DNA from 3 places in the Paenibacillus sp. DRB1-1 genome. Region 1 is predicted to be linked to each of the others. Evidence: riboswitches for the same ligand, from Rfam matches in the RefSeq annotation. Region 1 holds a riboswitch; each other region holds the start of a gene.
What was found. Region 1 has a riboswitch for cobalamin ahead of ACQW03_RS12095 (ABC transporter substrate-binding protein). Riboswitches for the same ligand answer to the same signal wherever they lie in the genome.

Region 1 (6,517 bases):
TGGTGCAGCATTGGTCGGACTTACGGATATTGTAAAGGAAGCAGGAGCGGAGCTGGCTGGGGTTGGCTGTGTGATTGAGAAGAGCTTCCAGGAAGGCCGTGGACTGTTGGAGCAAAGAGGCATTGCTGTGCGCTCTCTTGCGCGTATCGCTTCCATGGCACCAGGCGAGGTTCATTTTATAGAGGAAGCTGGCGCGGTGATTCCTCCCGTTAAGGAGAATGTGGGATGTTAAGTAAACAAAAGTTATTCGCGCTGGGCTTCCAGCATGTCATGGCGATGTACGCTGGAGCAATTGCTGTACCTCTAATTGTAGGGGGAGCATTGCACCTGACGCCAGCCCAGATGGCTTATTTGGTGGCTGCCGATCTGTTCACTTGCGGGATTGCTACATTATTACAGATTATGGGCACACGCTTTTTCGGTAGTAGACTGCCTGTCATTTTAGGTTGTACGTTTACGGCAGTAGGGCCCATCATCGCGATTGCTTCGACCTCAAATTTAGCGACAGCGTATGGTGCCATTATTTTGTCTGGTATATTCGTGGTGTTAGCGGCACCGTTGTATGGCAAGCTGCTACGCTTTTTCCCGACGGTGGTTACGGGTTCGGTGGTTACGATTATCGGTCTATCCCTTATTCCGGTGGCGATGAACAATGTAGCAGGGGGTCAGGGCAGCGCGGATTTTGGACAGCCACGTAATTTGCTGTTGGCCTTAGTCACACTACTGGTTATTCTGCTTGTGAATCGGTTGGCAAAAGGCTTTTTGCGCTCGATTTCCGTGCTTATTGGGTTGTTCGCGGGCACAGTGGTTGCTTATGGAATGGGAATGGTGCATTTTGCTCCCGTGGCGGAGGCTTCATGGTTGAGTGTTGCGCAGCCGTTTTATTTTGGTAAGCCAGAGTTTAGCATTATGGCAGTTTGTACGATGATTATCGTCAATATTGTCAGTATGGTTGAGTCTACAGGCGTTTATTTGGCAGTAGGCAAAGCAATTGATCAGAAGGTGGAGCAGAAGCAGATCGTCAATGGTCTGCGTTCCGAAGGACTTGCGATTATGCTTGGGGGTATTTTTAACGCGTTTCCTTATACAGCTTTCTCGCAAAATGTTGGTCTGATTTCACTCACACGCGTCAAATCGCGGAACGTTATTTTTGCTGCCGGCGGTATCATGGTTGTTCTTGGTTTGCTTCCTAAGCTGGCTGCCTTAACGACAGTGATTCCTAACGCTGTGCTGGGCGGGGCGATGATCGTCATGTTCGGCTCGGTCGCTGCATCAGGCATGTCTATTCTGTCAGAAGTGGATCTGCGGAAGGAAAGCAATCTGCTGATCGCAGCATGCAGCATTGCCGTGGGCCTAGGCTCTGCCGTTCTTCCACAAATGTTCGACCAGCTGCCGAGCTTTGCCAAAATGCTGTTGCAAAATGGTATCGTTTCGGGCTCGATTACAGCGATTGTCTTGAACATCGTTTTGACGAGAAAACAGGGCGAATCGGTCAAAAGCGTGACGGTTCAGGAGGTTCCACAGAAGGTTTGATGATTAGGAAAAAATAAGATAGCCGGAAAGAGGACGTATGCCTCTTTTCCGGCTTTTTGGCATGGAGTTATCCAGAACTGGTTATTTATTAAGCAGCATGAAGTTATTGATGAAACCCTCTTCCTGTATAAAGATCGGGGTTTGGATTTTCGAAGTAAAGTACACGCCGCGTCCTTCCTCCTGATTCTTCTGAGAGGCGCTGCCTAAATAGTAGATACCCTTGCCGTCTGGGGACATATAGAGACTGTGCAGTGGCGCTAAAGTTAACTCTTAAGTTGATTTATTTACTAGAGGAATTTGCTAGAGTAGTGGGCAAGGTCGTGGTATAATTTACCTTATGGATTTTGAATAGTGGTGGATGTTTTCGGACCACGGTGCAGCTTCCCGAAAGGGGGTGAAGCCGATGGTCACACTTGTGTCGTGCTACGATGTGTTGCGTTGGATGGTTACGTTACTAAGCCTGGTGTTTAGTATTCGTAAACTTTATCGCTGGCTACGTCGAAAATTTCGGAACAAGCGAAAACCCACCGCGTAATTAGGTTGGCCCCTAACGGTGGGTTTCGTTTGCATTGACATTTAGTTATGCAGCGCGCCGTGGTGGTGATCCACAGCCTTTCAAGTCCTAAGAGTCTTTGCCGTTGGCGCGGCGAAGACTCTTTTTAGTATACGGACACGATGATTATCTCTATACCTAATTTTAACACTTCAATTGCGTGCACGCAATTGGAGGTTACGTCTTGTTTCTACCTTATCGTTCAAATTTAAATTATTGTGCAGCATTTATTGACAAGCCTGTGACAACAAAATAAGATCGTAATGGAAAGAAATAAAGGAAGAAAACAGGTGTGAACCGGACGACTCTGTGTACGGGGTTTTGTTGAGACCATGTAGATGGATTTTGAGCGTGTTCACTTAAAAGGGAAGTTCGGTTGATTCCGACACGGGCCCGCCACTGTATACAGGCATCAGCAGGATACTGCTGGAGCTTTCAGAACAGCCACTGGAACTGTGAAGAACCGGGAAGGCCTGAAAGATGCGCCTGGAGTCAGGAGACCTGCCTGTTTTGACATCACTGTCAGACCCACGGGATGCTGGGGAGGTGGTTAGGCGTGCTGCATACGGAATGTCTGAAACCGATCTGATCCCTTCTATGTTTTTGGAGTTGGCTTCGAGGTGAGTTTTGACATTTTATAATGAAAGCATTTCTGACTGCTGATCAAGTAGTCCGGAATGCTTTTTTCGCGTTTTGCGTTAGGTTTATATGCTTTTACAAGATAGAGGGGGATTCATCGAATGATTAGCAATCGTAGCAGGCGTTCATGGTTGATATGTACAGGGGTGATGCTGTTGCTGGCAGTTATGGCTCTTTCGGGATGTGCCAGCAATAAGACATCGGATAGCTCCGGTAAGGGTGAAAACGCGTCAGTACAACAAACAGCGACAGATAAAAAGCTGGTAATGGCGTATACATGGAAACCGTCGGGCGTTGACCCGCACGGAGATAATAGCTGGGATGTGATGCGATCCGGTGCAGGTGAGACACTAGTACGTTTGAATGAAGAGCTGGAGCCTGTGGCTTGGCTGGCAAAAGAGTGGAAGCAGGATAGTCCTACAGTTTGGACGTTCAGCTTGCAGGATAAAGTCACTTTTCATGATGGAAAGAGTATGGATGCAGCAAGTGTAAAAGCATCTTTACTGCGCTCTATCGAGAAAAGCCATCTGGCGAAGGATTTACTGAATGTGAAGTCCATTGATGTAAGCGGCCCGCTGGCTTTGAAAATCACGACAAACCAGCCGAATGCGGCGTTGGTGTCCAATCTAGCTGATCCATCGACGATTGTACTGGATGTGGCATCGATGAAAGATGAGCAGAGCTACCCAGCGATGACAGGCGCCTTTAAAATCAAAGCGTTCAACAAGGACCAATCGTTGGTCGTAGAGCGTTATGACGGATATTGGGGCGAGAAGGCACGACTGGCTGAAGCGACGATGAAGTTCATTACGGACGGGAATTCGCGCCTGATGGCGCTGCAATCCGGCGAGGTGGACGTAGCGACCGATATTCCGGTTGATAACGCAGAGGTGCTGAAAAAGAACGACAAGCTACAAGTACTGTCGGCTCCCTCCTTGCGCACCCATATGATCGTGTACAATATGGAATCGCCAGTATTCAAGGATGCGGCGAACCGTAAGGTGGTGGACAGCCTGATTCCGCGCACATCGATTGTGAGCGCCGTCATGAGAGGCTTCGGTACGGAAGCAAGCAGTCCGTTCCCGAGCATTCTTCCCTTTGGTAAAGTTGAGCGTAAAGCGCTGGGGGGAACGGCAGAGCAGCTGTTGACGAAGGATGGCTGGCAGAAGGACGCCCAAGGGACATGGACTAAGCAAGGCAAGCCGTTCGAGGTTACGCTGCTGACTTTCCCTCAGCGTCCGGAGCTCTCTGTTATGGCTGAGGTCATCCAAAGCCAATTGCTGAAAGAGGGAATCCAGGTCAAGATTCGCAAGGTGGAAAATATCGACGAGGCGTTGACCAAAAACGATTGGGATTTTGCTATGTACAGTATGCTTACTGCTCATACAGGAGAGCCGCAATATTTTATGGACATGTTTTATTCTTCGAAAAGCGAAGCCAATGTAAGCCGATATAGTTCCAAACCGCTAGAGAGTATTCTTAACAGCTTGAAGCTGGCGAAGGATACAGCGCAGCGTAATGCTGTGACACTACAAGCGCTGGATATCATCAATGCGGATTTGCCACAGTCGTTCATTGTGCATCCTGATAATGTGTTTGGTGTGAAAAAAGGGGTGGAGGGTTTTACACCCCATCCAATCGAGTATTACTACATTACAGCGCAATCTGATATTGCGGAATAACGAGCTGCGTATCCTATGATTCGTTTTATACTGGAACGTGTGGCGCAGCTGCTCATCATTGTATTCGTTGTATCCACGCTGACTTTTGTACTGATGCGGCTGGCTCCTGGTGACCCTGCTACCATTTTGCTCACCGCGCATAATGTCCCTGCCTCTGAGGAGGCGTTGAAGACGCTACGGCAGGAACTGGGCTTAAACGAGCCGCTTCATATTCAATATGTGAACTGGCTGCGAGATGTGTTCACAGGGCATTGGGGCACCTCGTATGTATCCAAGGAATCCGTGCTAGCCGAACTATGGAACAGACTGCCTGCTACTGTGGAGCTAGCTGCTGCGGGCTTTGCCGTCATGACGGTGCTTACGCTGGGGCTGGGACTGGCTGCCTCGCTAAAAATCAGCGGCCCACTGGATCGTCTGGGCAGGCTGTTTGCCCTGCTGGGATCGTCGATTCCCTCTTTTTGGCTTGGGTTTCTGTTGATCTATCTATTCTCCGTTCGCCTGGGCTGGCTCCCATCCATGGGAAGGGAGGACTGGGCGCATCTAGTGCTCCCAGCGCTGACTCTTGGCGCAGGTTTGGGAGCGGTGCAAGCCCGTGTACTGCGCGCTCAAATGCTGGAGCTGGGTGACCGGAATTTTGTGAAAGCAGCGAAGGCTCGAGGCTTTTCACGTATGCATATCCTGTTTTTTGAGATATTTAAGCATGCGGTTCTGCCTATGATTACACTGCTAGGTACCAATCTATCATTTATGTTGGCAGGTAATGTCATCGTCGAGACCATTTTTTCATGGCCGGGGTTGGGCAAGTATTTTATAGATGCGATTACCCAGCGAGATTATCCGGTGATTCAGGGGTATGTTATTTTCGCCGTATTTTTAATTGTAGGAGTTCAGTGTTTGGTGGATGTGGTCCAGACGGCGATAGATCCGAGGCTACGTTTGCGTTAAGGGGGAAGCTGAAAATGAAAAAGATACGGCTTTCCTTTCAAGGGAGCTTGCTGGCAGGAGGCATACTGTTTGGTCTGATCGTGCTGCTTGGGTTATTGGCTCCATGGGTCGCTCCTCATGATCCTCTTCAAGTGGATCTTTTGAACCGTCTGGCACCACCCAGTCGGAAATATCCTTTTGGTACGGATCATCTGGGTCGGGATGTGCTGTCACGGCTAATTTACGGGATTCGGACGAGCGTGCTAATCGCATGTGCAATTACTGCAGCTACGCTGTGCTTCAGTCTACCTATAGGGTTGCTCATTGGTTATGTGCGCGGACGCGTGGATCAGCTGATTATGCGGGGAATCGACGGCGTACTGGCTTTTCCTGATATTATTTTAACGGTGGCAATTGTGGGCATTTTGGGCCCGGGTTTTGTTAACATGACCCTTGCGATTATTGCGGTACGGTGGGCGGGCTATGTCCGGTATATCCGTAGTCTGGTTCAAAAAGCCTGTCAGGAGGACTACGTTCGGTATGCCCGTTTATCCGGCAATTCACACGCGCGTATACTGAGACGTTATGTATTGCCACAAGCGTTGCCGCAGTTGTTGGTTTATGCGGTATGGGATATCGGACGCGTGGTGCTGATGATCGCTGGGCTGTCCTTTCTTGGACTGGGTGTACAGCCGCCCAAGCCAGAGTGGGGCGTGATGCTGCATGATGCAACCTCATATTTTCAGGTGGCTCCGCATGTCATGATTTTCCCAGGCTTGGCGATTATGTTATTCGTACTTGCCTGCCAGCTTTTGGGCGACCGTTTTTCGGAAAAGGGGGCGACCAAATAGTGGAGGATCAAATAGCCCTTGGGTGCAAGGATACGATAGAACAAGTGGCAGGGCGAGAACTTTTGTTACACGTGGAACATTTAGAGATCTGCCGCACTGGCGTAGGAACAAGCGAAAGCGGAAGCAAACCGCTGCTGAGTGATGTGAGCTTTTCCATATATTCAGGGGAAATTGTGGCCCTGACCGGACCGAGCGGATGCGGCAAGAGTCTGACCGCACACGCAATCGCAGGCATGCTGGAGCCAGGTATCGGTGTTACGCAAGGGCATATCTACTATAACGGGGAAGACATTCTCCCGTTCCAGGAACAGCGCTGGCAAAGGCTTCGCCGAGAC
Region 2 (6,517 bases), 1.7 Mb from region 1:
GGCGTGTTTGAGAAGTGGGCAAGCATATGAGCGCCAAACACAGGAGCTGATTGCTGCGGAGCGCAACCGCCTGTTGACCGCCTTGGCGGAATGGGGCTGCGGTGTCGTTCCCGGTGAAGCCAATTACGTGCTGGCAAGGGCGCCGGGTACGTGGAGCGCATCGGCTATTCAGCAGGCGCTTGGACAACGCGGAATTCTTATACGTAGCTGTGCTATGTATCCGGGACTGACGACGAGCCATTTTCGGATTGCGGTCAAGGATGCAGAAGCCAACGACTGGCTGCTGTCTGTATTGGGTGAAGTGCTGGAGGAGGAGCAGCGGCGTGACAGTTAGCTTGATTATCCTGGCAGCCTACCTTTTGGACAGGCTGATCGGTGATCCGAGGTGGTTGCCGCATCCAGTCATCGGTATGGGACATGCCATTTCGGCATTGGAAAAATTGATTCGCCGCCAGGTCCGAAGTGACCGGGGGCTAAAACGTGCGGGCATACTGCTTCCGCTCATTGTGGCGGGAGGCTCCTTTGCGCTCGCCTGGGCGCTATTGCACTTGCTTGCCTGGATTCATCCGTGGTTGTCTGTCGGCGTAGAAATGGTGCTGATTGCGACCACGATTGCTTCCAAAGGACTAAAGGACGCAGGAATGGCAGTATACCGAGCGTTGCAGGCGGATGACCTGGCTGCGGCACGGCGGGAGCTGGGCATGATAGTTGGGCGGGATACGCAACAGCTTGATGAGCCTGAGATTGTACGCGGTACCGTCGAAACGGTCGCTGAAAATATCGTGGACGCGATTATTTCCCCGCTTTTTTATGCCTTGATCGGGGGAGCACCCTTGGCGCTGGCTTATCGTGCTGTGAATACGCTTGATTCCATGGTTGGCTACAAAAATGAGAAGTATCTGAATTTAGGCTGGGCTTCAGCACGTCTGGATGATGTCGCTAACTACATTCCGGCACGCCTGACAGCGGCAATGCTTGTGGTAGCGGCGTGGATGTACAAGCGAGATGCTGCAAGAAGCTGGCGCACAGTCAAGCGAGACGCTCGTCTGCACCCAAGCCCGAACAGTGGCTTCCCGGAATCGGCTGTTGCTGGTGCACTGGGGATTCGTCTTGGAGGCTATAATGTGTATCATGGCGTGCGCTCCTTTCGTGCATACATGGGCGATTGGATACGACCGCTAGAGTCGAAAGATATACGGCATACGATCCAGCTGATGTTCGCCGTGTCCAGTATGTTTGTAGGATTGTGTTTGTTAGGAGCCGCAGGTTGTTTTGCCTTGGGATGGGTGCGGTGAGGAGTGACACACTGAATAATGATCGAGCAGGAAGTGACATTTCTTGAAACAAGATATAGCAGCAAAAAGGACGGTAGAATACGCACAAAGTCCGAACTCACAGGAGGATAAGGTGCCGTATGATGCTAAAGAAGATCTGCATTGGGACATGGAACTCGTGTTAGTTCGTCACGGTACAACCTTATGGAATAAGGAACGTCGATATCTGGGACACTCCGACTTAGGTTTGCTACCGGGAGCAGAGCAGGAATTAAAGCCTTTGCAAGAAAAATTGCAAGGGCAGTCCTTTGCTCGAATCTATTGCAGCGATTTAATGCGATGTCGCCAGACCCTGCAGATCATTGTGCCGGAATCAGAATTGACGTCTGGAGGTTCCCTATCTACTATGTCTCCTATGATGGAACCACGTCTGCGAGAGCTTCATTTTGGCGAGTGGGATGGAAAAACGTATGACATGCTCAAGGATGTGTCTTTGTATCGCGCTTGGATTGATGAGCCGCAACGGATAACCCCTCCTGGAGGAGAGTCTTGGGCAGATTTTGTGAATCGTCTACGGAAATTTCTTGACTCTCTGTATGAATGGCGTGTTGCTATGGAAGTTCAACCCATGGATTTGACTGCTGCGCCGCCCTCAGTTTTGGTCGTTACGCATGGTGGCGTAATTCGTCAGTTGGCTTGCATGCTGATACCGGGTCATGATTTTTGGAGTCTGAATCCGAGGCCGGGAGAATCATTTAGGATTCAATTGAGGTTGGCAGGACGGCACAATTACATAGCAGAAATGCTTCCTCATTAGGCTAGACACCAGCGGATAAAGAGGCTGTTTGGGTTGTAAGCCGCCTCTTTTTAACCTATAATCATCAAGTAAAAGAACGGCTTGACTACCACTACATCAAATATCCAGCAGACGAGGTCGGCGCAGCGTGATGAAACTATGGTTTCCCTTGCCTGCGCTGTTAAAAGGGAAGTCGGTGTGAGTCCGGCGCGGTCCCGCCACTGTAAATGGAAACATGCCCGTTAGTCCTTCTTTATGTGCTACTAAGCATATGAAAGAACTTCAGGACATGCATTTTACCATAAGTCAGGATACCTGCCCGTCCGCCTGTCACCATAATCCTTCGAGGAAAGGATGACGTGTTCGCAGTGACTGTCCATGCGGAAAGAAGCTGCCGCCTGCGCACGATCTGCGCTAACGTGACCCCTGTGTCCTGATATGAGGATGCGGGGTTTTTTTGATAGGAAAAGAAGGCTGGATTTAGAAGATATCTGATGATGTTCAAGTAACGCTCTTAACGATTTTTTTATGAAGGGGTGCAAATCATGGCAGGAAAAAAAATAAAGGTTTGGACAACAGGTCTATTGGTTCTGATTTTGGCAGTTGTGCTGAGTGCATGTGGCGCTAATGGAAAAAATGCTGAAAATAAAGAGAACCAGAATTCTTCACAGCAGCCGGGACAGACCGTAACCGCACAAGAGCCTCCGGGCAAAACAGTTTACCCACTCACGGTTAAGGATGCAACAGGACAGGAATTTACATTCAAAAAAGCGCCGGATAAAATCGTTTCCGTCTCCCCGGCAGAAACCGAGGCGCTGTTCGCCATCGGTCTGGATAAGGAAATAGTTGGCGTCTCCGACTACTCTGATTACCCGGAAGCAGCTACGAAAAAGCCTAAAGTAGGCGGTATTATGAAACCGAACGAAGAGGCGATCATTGCTGCTAACCCGGAAGTCGTTTTTGCAGGGATATCACTTAGTGAGCAGGCTACGACCAAGCTGCGCGACATGGGAATTATGATTTTTAAAACGGAACCGAAGACAGTTGAAGATGTCATAGCTAACATCGAATTGTATGGGAAAATCACCGATCATCAAAAAGAAGCGAGAGCGGTGACTGACAAGATGAGAGCAGATGTAGCGGAAGTGAAAGAAGGAGTTAAAAATATCGGTAAAGGGCAGAAGCTGCGGGTATACGTCGAGTTTTCACCAGGCTGGACAGTTGGTAAAGGCGAGTTTATGGACGAGCTGATTACGTTGGCGGGCGGCGAAAATGTAGGTGCCACGCAGAAGGGGTGGTACCAAATTAGTGAAGAAAATATTATTGCTGCGAACCCTGACGTGATTTTGTACAGCAAAAGTGTCAAGGACGACAAAACTGGTCAAACGCTCGGCGAAATCATTAAAGCTCGCAGTGGATGGGATCAAATATCGGCTGTTCGCCACAACCGGGTATTTGCCGTGGATGATAATTTGATCAGTCGTCCGGGGCCACGCGTAACGGAAGGTCTCAAGGAAGTGGCCAAGGGCGTGTATCCTGAAATTTTCAAATGAACCGTAAACTGATCGGCTTTGGAGGGACAGGTCTTGTCTTGCTGTTTCTGACGCTACTGCTCTGTCTTGGCATCGGCTCGGCCAAGCTTCCGGTCAGCCAGATCACGGGCATTCTGGTTAACCACCTTCCGTGGTTAGGCGATACGTTTACACCGGATTGGAATACATCCTCAGAGCAGATTATTTTGAAGGTCAGATTGCCACGAGTGTTACTGGGAATGTTGGTAGGGGCAGCGCTGGCGCTGGCGGGAGCCGGATTTCAGGGTGTGCTGCGTAATCCTTTGGCTGATCCGTATACACTGGGGGTATCCTCGGGGGCTTCGGTAGGAGCGGCAGTACTGATTTATTGGGGCCTTCAATTTTCATTTGTTGGCATATGGACGCTGCCGCTAGTGGCATTTACGACCGGAATGCTGACGCTGTGGATGGTGCTGACGTTGGCACGGGAAGGTAGAAAAATTCCGACACAAAGTCTCATTTTGTCGGGTGTGGTGATGCAATCCTTTCTGGGAGCGGTTGTTTCCTTTCTGACAGCCATGTCGAAGGAGACGGTCAATGAAATATTGTACTGGACGATGGGAAGTCTTAGTCTGCGCGGTTGGTCATATACAGGAATCCTTTTACCTTATGTGGTCATAGGACTGGTATTTCTATGGAATAAGGCACGTGTGCTGAATATTTTGGCTTTGGGTGAACGTCAGGCGGCTCACATGGGAGTTCATGTAGATGCGACGAAGCTATCTGTTCTGATCATTTCCACGCTGCTGACAGCAGCCGCTGTGTCGGTATGTGGAGTGATTGGCTTTGTGGGACTCGTTGTACCGCATATCATTCGTCTGGTGACAGGGCCTGATTACCGGATGATTGTTCCATTATCTGCGCTCGGTGGAGCTATTTTTATGGCCTGGGCAGATACGGCGGCTCGCACGTTGTTAGCCCCCACGGAAATTCCTCTGGGCGTGATGACGGCCTTTGTTGGGGCACCGTTCTTCGCATATCTCCTGTACCGGAACAAGAAGCTGCGCAGGGGGGAACTGCTGTGACAGAACAAAGTGAATCACAGAAGGTACGTGATCGGGCATTAGAGGTAGCGGGTCTGACACGTGCCTATGGAGAGTTCCATGCGTTAAAGAATATAAGCTGGAGCGTCGACGAAGGAACCTGGTGGGGGATTATTGGTCCGAACGGCAGTGGAAAATCGACCTTGCTGCATTTGCTTTCGGGTGTAGATCACCCAACTTCGGGAAACGTTCATATCTATGGCAAAAAGATCGGTAGCTACAGCAGAAAAGAGCTTTCCCGTCTCATAGCCGTACTCCAACAGGAAGGGCTTCCTTCAGTGGGATACACCGTCAGGGAAGTCGTAGAAATGGGACGTTTTCCTCATCAGGACTGGCTAGGCAGGGAAAAGGATGTTGATGTGGAGGCGATCACGGATCGCGTGCTGGAGCGATTGGGTCTTACCACGCTGGCGGACAGAGCATTGGACCGCTTGAGTGGGGGACAGCGACAGCGTGTAGCTTTGGCAAAAGTAATGGTGCAGGAGCCACGAATATTGCTGCTGGACGAGCCTACGACCTATCTGGACTTGCGCTATCAGCTTGAATTTATGGAACTACTGGCAGATTGGCGCCAAGAAACGGGTGTGACGATCATTGCGGTCTTGCATGATCTTAACTTGACAGCCCAATTTTGCGAAGATTTGCTTGTACTCAAGGATGGAATGGTTGAAGGATTGGGAGCTTCATCGAAGTTATTAACCGAGGATCGGATTCGACGAGTATACGGTGTTGAGCCTGTGATGCTTCCGCATCCCGATAGCGGTGTGCCGCAGCTCTTGCTGCGCAGGAGTGCTTCGGATACAGCAAATTAAATAAACGATGAAACACACTTAAAAAGAGCAGGGAGTGGAAGGTATGAACAACAAGCTGCGTCAGCTGATCGATAGCATTGCCCAGCCGGATGGGGTGGCGGCCTCGGCAGCTTCAGCCCATTTGGACCAATTAACAAAGCCACCGGGAAGTCTTGGAAAGTTGGAAAGTGTGGCCATTCAGCTAGCAGGAATTACAGGAGTGGACAAGCCTGAATTTGATCGTAAAACGGTTATGGTCATGGCTGCGGATCACGGGGTGTGTGAAGAGGGAGTCAGTGCCTTTCCGGCTGAGGTTACACAGCAAATGCTGTATAACATGCTGTCAGGTGGCGCGGCAATTAATGTGCTGGCACGCCATGCGGGCGCAGATGTCAAGGTGGTAGATGTTGGCGTGAATGCGGATGTCGCTCACGCGAATCTGGTGGACCGTAAGGTACGCATGGGTACTTCGAATATAGCTAAAGGGCCAGCGATGCTGCGTACGGAAGCGGAACAGGCGGTTTTGGCCGGAGCAGAAGCCGTAGCAGAAGCGGTTAAAGGTGGCACACGGCTATTCGTTACCGGAGAGCTGGGCATCGGGAATACGACAGCCAGCGCTGCGGTCGTATGTGCTCTCACTGGGCTAGAGCCGGAAGTTATCGTAGGCCGGGGGACGGGTGTAGATATGGCTGGGCTTACCCGTAAAATATCGGTTGTCTGCCGCGCATTAGACGTGAACCAGCCAGATGCAAATGATGGGCTCGACGTGCTCACTAAGGTCGGCGGTCTGGAGATTGCCGCCTTGGCAGGAGTCATCCTCGGGGCAGCCGCACATCGCTGTCCAGTTGTGTTGGACGGCTTTATTTCAGGCGCAGCCGCCCTCGCAGCGCGTGCACTTGCGCCTGCTAGCGCTGCGTACATGCTCGCTTCGCACGCCTCGGACGAGCGTGGGCACGCGGCAGTGCTCCGCCAGCTCAAGCTGGAGCCCATGCTTCATTTGGACATGCGGCTCGGGGAGGGCACAGGCGGTGCGCTTAGCTTG
Region 3 (6,517 bases), 210 kb from region 1:
TATAACGTCGGCATCCATATCGGAGATGGACTGAATCATATGCTGAAATTCGGAATAGCACATGTGCGTATGGATTTGGGTCGCAGGCTCAACGGTGGCCGTGGTCACAAGGAAGGCTTGAACCGCCCAATCCAGATAGGCTTGCTGTTGTTCTTTTTTCAGTGGAAGCCCTTCACGAATTGCAGGCTCATCGACCTGAATCATGCCGATGCCCGCTTGTTCCAGTGCCTCTACCTCTGCCCGTAATGCCAGAGCCAATTGTAAAGCAACTTGACTACGAGGAATATCGTTGCGTTCAAAAGACCAGTTCAAAATGGTCACAGGGCCTGTAAGCATTCCCTTAACAGGCTTGGAGGTTAACGATTGGGCGAATGCCGTTTCTTCCACGGTCATGGGCTGATCGAAGGAAACGTCTCCGTATATAATCGGCGGTTTGACACAGCGGGAGCCGTAGGACTGCACCCATCCGTTTTGCGTAAAAGCAAAGCCGTTCAGCTTTTCGCCAAAAAATTCAACCATATCGGTCCGCTCAAATTCGCCGTGTACAAGCACGTCAATGCCAATGTCCTCCTGAATATCAATCCATTCCTTAATTTGCTGTTGGATGAACGCCCGGTATTGCTCGGCAGACCCTTCTCCTTTGCGATAGTGCAGGCGGGCCTTGCGGATCTCGGCGGTTTGCGGGAAGCTACCAATGGTCGTCGTCGGCAGCGGAGGCAACTTCAGCTTATTTTGCTGAATCTCACGACGCTCGGCGAAAGGAACGCTGCGTGACAGAGGCTCTTTTGCCAACAGGTCGGCCAGATCTGCAGCTGTCTGTACGCGTGCCGCTGAGCTGTTGAAACGGGTTACCGCATCCGCACTTTGCTCAAGCTTGGCGAGTGCGGAAGGATCGTGTTTGCCAAGTGCAGCCGTCAGGACGGCGATTTCCTCCAGCTTTTCATCGGCAAAGGCCAGCGCTTGCACCAGCTCCTTGTCCAGCTTTTGCTCTGCCTCCAGACTGACTGGCACATGCAGCAGACTGCATGATGGCTGTACGATAAGCTGTGCGGCAGTGGTTTGTTCTGCTAACTGACCCAGCAGGGCAGCCACAGCGTTCAGGTCGCTGCGCCATATATTGCGCCCGTCAATGACCCCAGCGCCCAGCGTTTTTCCTTTAGGGAAGCCATGCTGTAATATATGCTGAAGATTTTCGCCATCATCATACACAAAATCAAGACCCAGTCCCTGTACCGGAAGTGCGGACAGACGCTCATAATGGTCCAGGCTGCCAAAGTAGGTTTGCAGCATTATATTTAAAGAGGGCGCAGCTTGAGTTAAAGCTTCATAGACTTCCTGAATAATGTCCAAATCCTCTGCCGGGAATGAGGTGGTCAGGACAGGTTCATCGATTTGGACCCACTGAACGCCTTCTGCCGCTAGTTCAGACAGGATACGGGTGTACAGTGGCAGGAAGCTTCGTACGATGGTGGCCAAATCCTTATGATCATAGCCTTTGGAAAGGGTAACGAATGAATAGGGGCCGATGAGGACCGGTTTCCCATCAATGCCTAGTTCTTGTTTTGCTTCACGATAAGCCTGTAAAGGTTTATTTTCAGTGAACACCGGGACTGCGTTTGCCAATTCAGGAACGATGTAGTGATAATTGGTATTCATCCATTTGGTCATTTCACTGGCGGTTGCTCCCTTCTGTCCACGAGCGATCCCGAAATACACGGACAGAGGAACCGGACCTGCGGGACGATGGTTGAACCGTTCGGGTACCAGACCGAACATCACAGATGTATCCAGCATGTGATCGTAATAGGAGAAGTCTCCGACAGGAATGCGATCAATCCCCTTGTCACGCTGCTTGCTCAGATGCTCCAACCTTAATCTTTTCATCTCCGTTTGCAGTTCGCTTTCGTCAATGCTGCCGTTCCAGAAGCGTTCCAGTGTTTTCTTCCATTCCCGGTTTTCGCCGATACGTGGATATCCCAGATTACTGCTAATCAAGCCGGACAATTCAGGCCATTCAATAATGGACATGTACTTTTCCTCCTAGTGGGTAGCTGTTTTATTTTTACGTACCAAAAAAGGCATTCTTCCCCCCAGAGTTAAAAATAAGTAGGGGAAAGAATGCCTCCGTGATTGAAAAATCAAAAATACGGCGACTGCTCTTAACACCTCCCTATCTTCCGTAGGTACTTGCGATGTTGTTAAAATAGGCAGGTCTCCTGACTTACGGATCATGACTCTCAGCATTCCTTCCCGGTCTGTGGACCAGTGGATATATGAACAGCTGAAAGTTCCCCGTTTACAGTGGCGGGACCGTGCCGGATTTGCGCCGGCTTCCCTTTTAAGCCTGATCTGAATAGAACAGACACCTATCTCCAAGCTATGCGGTTGAGGTATGACGAATAATTATGCACTCGTATACTTGTTCACCATCATAAGTGAAACTTACAGGATGCGCAATAGAAACTCCAATGGAATCTGTTAGCATATGAAAAAAAGACAAGCCTTACCCGTGAGGGGGACTTGTCTTACATTAGATATAGCATCTTGCCTTCTGGGTAGACATCGCCTTATGCCAATGAAACGGTATAGCCTGCCTGAATACTGGCTCTCACATCCACCAGACGCTGGTTGCGACTGCCCCGGAAGGGAAGGGTCAGGTCCTTTTGCTGTTCTACAAAACGACCATCCACAATCACATCGCACAAAAGCGCTAGCTCCTGTCGCTCCTGATCTGTGAGTAAATCTTCATAGACAAAGCCAGTATAAGCCCACACGGTTCGGTCGGGACAGGCCTTGCGGAAGTCACGCACAAATTGCGAGCATTCTGCTGCTGAGAAAAACGGATCTCCCCCGCAGAGAGTCAGTCCGTCCAACAACGGATTATCCATGATGTCACGAATGACTTCCTGTTGTCGTTGGGGTGTGAATGGCTCACCTGCACGGAAGCTCCACGACGCTGGATTAAAGCATCCGGGACAGGCATGGCGGCAACCGCTAATGAACACGACGGTGCGCAGGCCGTATCCTTCGTTCAGAGATTCCGGAATGTAGCCACACAAATTCACTTATGTTTCACCCGGTCTCGAACTTCTGCCTGTTTTGCAGCATTAAAGCGAACGGTATAATCTCCTGTCAGATATCCGGTTACCCGACGTAAGCGCTGAAAGTGTGTATGTTCCTCATCTGTGCCGCATTGGGGGCAGCTTGTCCCGATAATCCCTTCATAACCACATTCCGTACAACGATCCACCGGGTGGTTGATAGAGAAGTAGCCGATGTTCTGATGCAGCGCGTACTGAACAATTTTAAGAAACGCATCCGGGTTATTCCGCGCATTGCCGTCCAGCTCGATGTATGAAATCGCACCAGCGTTGCATAGGTTATGGAACGGAGCTTCCAAGCTGATTTTACGAGCAGCCGGGAGTGTGTAATACACGGGAATATGAAAAGAATTCGTGTAATATTCTCGATCATTTACCTCAGGAATAATCCCGAAATCACGTTGATCCAGCAATGTGAATTTGCCCGACAGACCTTCGGCAGGCGTAGCGAACAATGTAATATTTAAATTGTGATGTTCACTCATTCGATCGCAATACACGCGCATGGAAGTGATGATTCGCTGTGCCTCGCGGTATACGAAATCATCCTCCCCGTGGTGTTTCCCGTATAGTGCCTTCATGCACTCAGCCAGCCCGATGAACCCGATCGAAAGCGTACCGTGCTTTAGTACGCTTCCCACCTTATCCTCTGGCGCCAGTTCTTCTCCACCTTCCCATACCCCTTCACGCATCATAAAGTCCGAAGCTTTGGCCGGCTGGCTGGTCTGGATTTGATAGCGATGGATTAGGCCATCCACCGCAATGCGCATAACTTCTTCCAGTCTCGCATCAAAGCGATCACGGTCAGGTGTCAGGCGTTTGCCTGTGCAAATACCATACTCAATGCCAAGCCGCACCAGATTAATGGTATTGAAGGAGAGATTTCCCTTGCCACTCTGCCGGTTTCTGCCGAAACGGTCAGAAATGGTACGGGTACGGCAACCCATTGTCGCTATAATGGTATCCGGGTCATCAGCACGGTAAAAAGGCAAGTTGAAGGTGGCATCCACATTCACAAAATTGGGATACATCCGTCTGCTAGAGCATTCTACCGCCCGTAAGAACAAATCATAATTGACGTCGCCTTCTGCCTGGTTGATTCCCTCTTTGCATTGGAAAATATGCTGCGGAAAAATAGGAGTTTCCCCGCTACCCAAGCCGCGAATAGTGGCCTCCAGCAGCGATTGAGTAACAAGCCGTCCTTCAGCAGACGTGCACATTCCGTAATTCAGTGAAGTGAATGGAATCTGTCCACCCGCCCGACTGCTCATGGTGTTCAGGTTATGAATGAGCGATTCGGCAGCCTGGCGGGTTTCCGTTTCCGTTTCTTCGCGTGCGAATGCGTATGAACGAGGGCAGACTTCTTGCAAATAGGGATTGGCCATATGTAGTTCGTCGTCAGACAGACTGGATTCTATCTCTTCCTCGAACAACCGTAGTCCCTTGCGCAGATGCTTGCGGAAGGACCGGGCAACGTATGGGGCAAGGTCCCAATCTATTTTATTGGCGGAGACACCTCCGAATTGGCTGTTTTGCTGAGACTGGAATATGATGGCGACCAGTGCCATAGCGGACATAATCGTTTGCGGTGTGCGCACAGAGCCGTTGCCTGTATTGAAGCCGTCTCGCAGTAAACGACCAAAAGGGATAAAGATACAATTCGTAGTTCCGAGCGCATATTGGTCCAAATCGTGAACATATACATATCCGTGGTCAATCGCGTTCGTCAGTTCAGGCGGAAGTACCCGCAGGCGCGCATACCATTTGGCATACTCGGACCCAAGCTTGCTCATTTTGCCACTGAACGATTCTCCATTCAAATTCGCATTCTCCCGTAGCATGTCCAGATCTTGTGCCCCAATGACCCGCTCGCCGATGTCGTATAATTGATGTTCCTCCAGCACCTTCATCGTAAAACCCTCCATATAGTAAAATATATATATTTTTCACAAAAACAACATATTGATGATATCTTGTGTTAACCAATTGTTTCGATCTATATATTGTATATACGTAAACATTGAGAGTATGTGACTATTGTCACATTGATAGGAGTGGGCGGTATAAAAAAGCCAGATACAGAGTAAGGGACACATCCACGGATATGTACCTTACTCTATATCTGGCAATCATAGTTACGATGAAAATGATAGGCTTGCGAGTACATAATATATGATCTTGGGATATTGTTTCGAGAAGGTTTAGAGTAGCTTTTTCAACTGGGACACCCGGCCTTGGGAAATATCTAGCATTTCGGCATACACTTTTTGTGGCAGGTTCGGGTGTTCCTGAATCAGCTTGCGTAGCTTTTTTACCATTTCACCTTGCTGCACTCTAGATTGCTTGGGCTGCCAGGTTGTGTTGGTTCGGGTCGGCTTGGAATGTTCTTGAGCCTGGATAGCATCGGTGCTTGTGGCATGCACATTTTCATCGTTCTTTAATACCTGGATGCACTCTGCGCAAATAAAGCTGTCCCGAAAATATGTTAAATGATCCACCGCGCCGCAAAATTTGCAGGAGACACCCGTGTATTTTCTTAATACAAATCCTTCTTCATCTACGAAAAATTCAAGTGAATCACCGATATTGATATCCATTGTGGTGCGCATTTCCTTAGGGAGTACGATCCGCCCCAATTGATCCAGAGGCCTTGTCATTCCGGTATTTTTCATTAGCGCTTCCTCCTTCAATGATATATCCTGATTATACCAAAAAATATTATTTTTAGCTTTGTATATTGAAGGTAAAATACAACTTTTTTTGTCTTTATGCTGGGGTCTCTCTTTCATCCAGTATAGGATGTTTTCGGTATTGTTGCCGGGGTACTCCTTTTTAGCTATGATATATTAAAACGTTTTCATAAAAGTACTTTTTATCATCTTAATTAAGCTAAGGAGATGAAGGATATGAGTCATGAAACAACGGGTATCGAATATTTATTTCAAGATCCGAAGATTCACCTGGATGAGCGTGTACGGGATCTCGTGTCGCGACTAACCTTGGAGGAAAAGGTTGAATCCATGTTGCAATACCAGCCGGCCATTGACCGATTGGGAGTCGCAGCTTACAAGCACGGTACGGAAGCGGCACACGGGATAGCGTGGTTGGGTGAGGCGACTTCATTTCCTCATCCTGTAGGATTGGCATGTACTTGGGATACGGAATTAATGCGCCTCATCGGCTCTGTTATTGCAGATGAGGCACGTGTTTACTATCGCCGTGATCCCAAATTAAACGGTCTGACCCTGTGGGCACCTACGGTGGACATGGAGCGTGACCCGAGATGGGGGCGCAATGAGGAAGCTTACGGCGAAGATCCGTATTTGACGGGAGAGTTGTCAAAGGAGTTAGTCAAGGGGATACAGGGGGATCATCCGGTATATTTGAAAGCGGTTGCCACTTTAAAACATTTTCTG

Region 2: another riboswitch for cobalamin. It lies ahead of ACQW03_RS04500 (ABC transporter substrate-binding protein); the one in region 1 lies ahead of ACQW03_RS12095 (ABC transporter substrate-binding protein).
Region 3: another riboswitch for cobalamin. It lies ahead of metE (5-methyltetrahydropteroyltriglutamate--homocysteine S-methyltransferase); the one in region 1 lies ahead of ACQW03_RS12095 (ABC transporter substrate-binding protein).

What each region holds. Positions count from the first base shown of each region.
Region 1 covers NZ_JBODQH010000001.1:2,726,000-2,732,516, forward strand. The annotation lists gene ACQW03_RS12085 (xanthine phosphoribosyltransferase) at 1-232, shown strand, start outside; gene ACQW03_RS12090 (nucleobase:cation symporter-2 family protein) at 226-1,533, shown strand; cobalamin riboswitch at 2,406-2,609, shown strand; gene ACQW03_RS12095 (ABC transporter substrate-binding protein) at 2,827-4,407, shown strand; gene nikB (nickel ABC transporter permease) at 4,423-5,352, shown strand; gene nikC (nickel transporter permease) at 5,367-6,182, shown strand; gene ACQW03_RS12110 (ATP-binding cassette domain-containing protein) at 6,182-6,517, shown strand, end outside.
Region 2 covers NZ_JBODQH010000001.1:984,418-990,934, reverse strand. The annotation lists gene cobD (threonine-phosphate decarboxylase CobD) at 1-334, shown strand, start outside; gene cbiB (adenosylcobinamide-phosphate synthase CbiB) at 324-1,295, shown strand; gene ACQW03_RS04505 (histidine phosphatase family protein) at 1,339-2,091, shown strand; cobalamin riboswitch at 2,214-2,407, shown strand; gene ACQW03_RS04500 (ABC transporter substrate-binding protein) at 2,616-3,623, shown strand; gene ACQW03_RS04495 (FecCD family ABC transporter permease) at 3,620-4,666, shown strand; gene ACQW03_RS04490 (ABC transporter ATP-binding protein) at 4,663-5,496, shown strand; gene cobT (nicotinate-nucleotide--dimethylbenzimidazole phosphoribosyltransferase) at 5,540-6,517, shown strand, end outside.
Region 3 covers NZ_JBODQH010000001.1:2,937,609-2,944,125, forward strand. The annotation lists gene metE (5-methyltetrahydropteroyltriglutamate--homocysteine S-methyltransferase) at 1-2,028, opposite strand, end outside; cobalamin riboswitch at 2,190-2,385, opposite strand; gene nrdG (anaerobic ribonucleoside-triphosphate reductase activating protein) at 2,568-3,065, opposite strand; gene ACQW03_RS13040 (anaerobic ribonucleoside triphosphate reductase) at 3,062-5,011, opposite strand; gene ACQW03_RS13045 (AbrB/MazE/SpoVT family DNA-binding domain-containing protein) at 5,303-5,773, opposite strand; gene ACQW03_RS13050 (glycoside hydrolase family 3 C-terminal domain-containing protein) at 6,008-6,517, shown strand, end outside.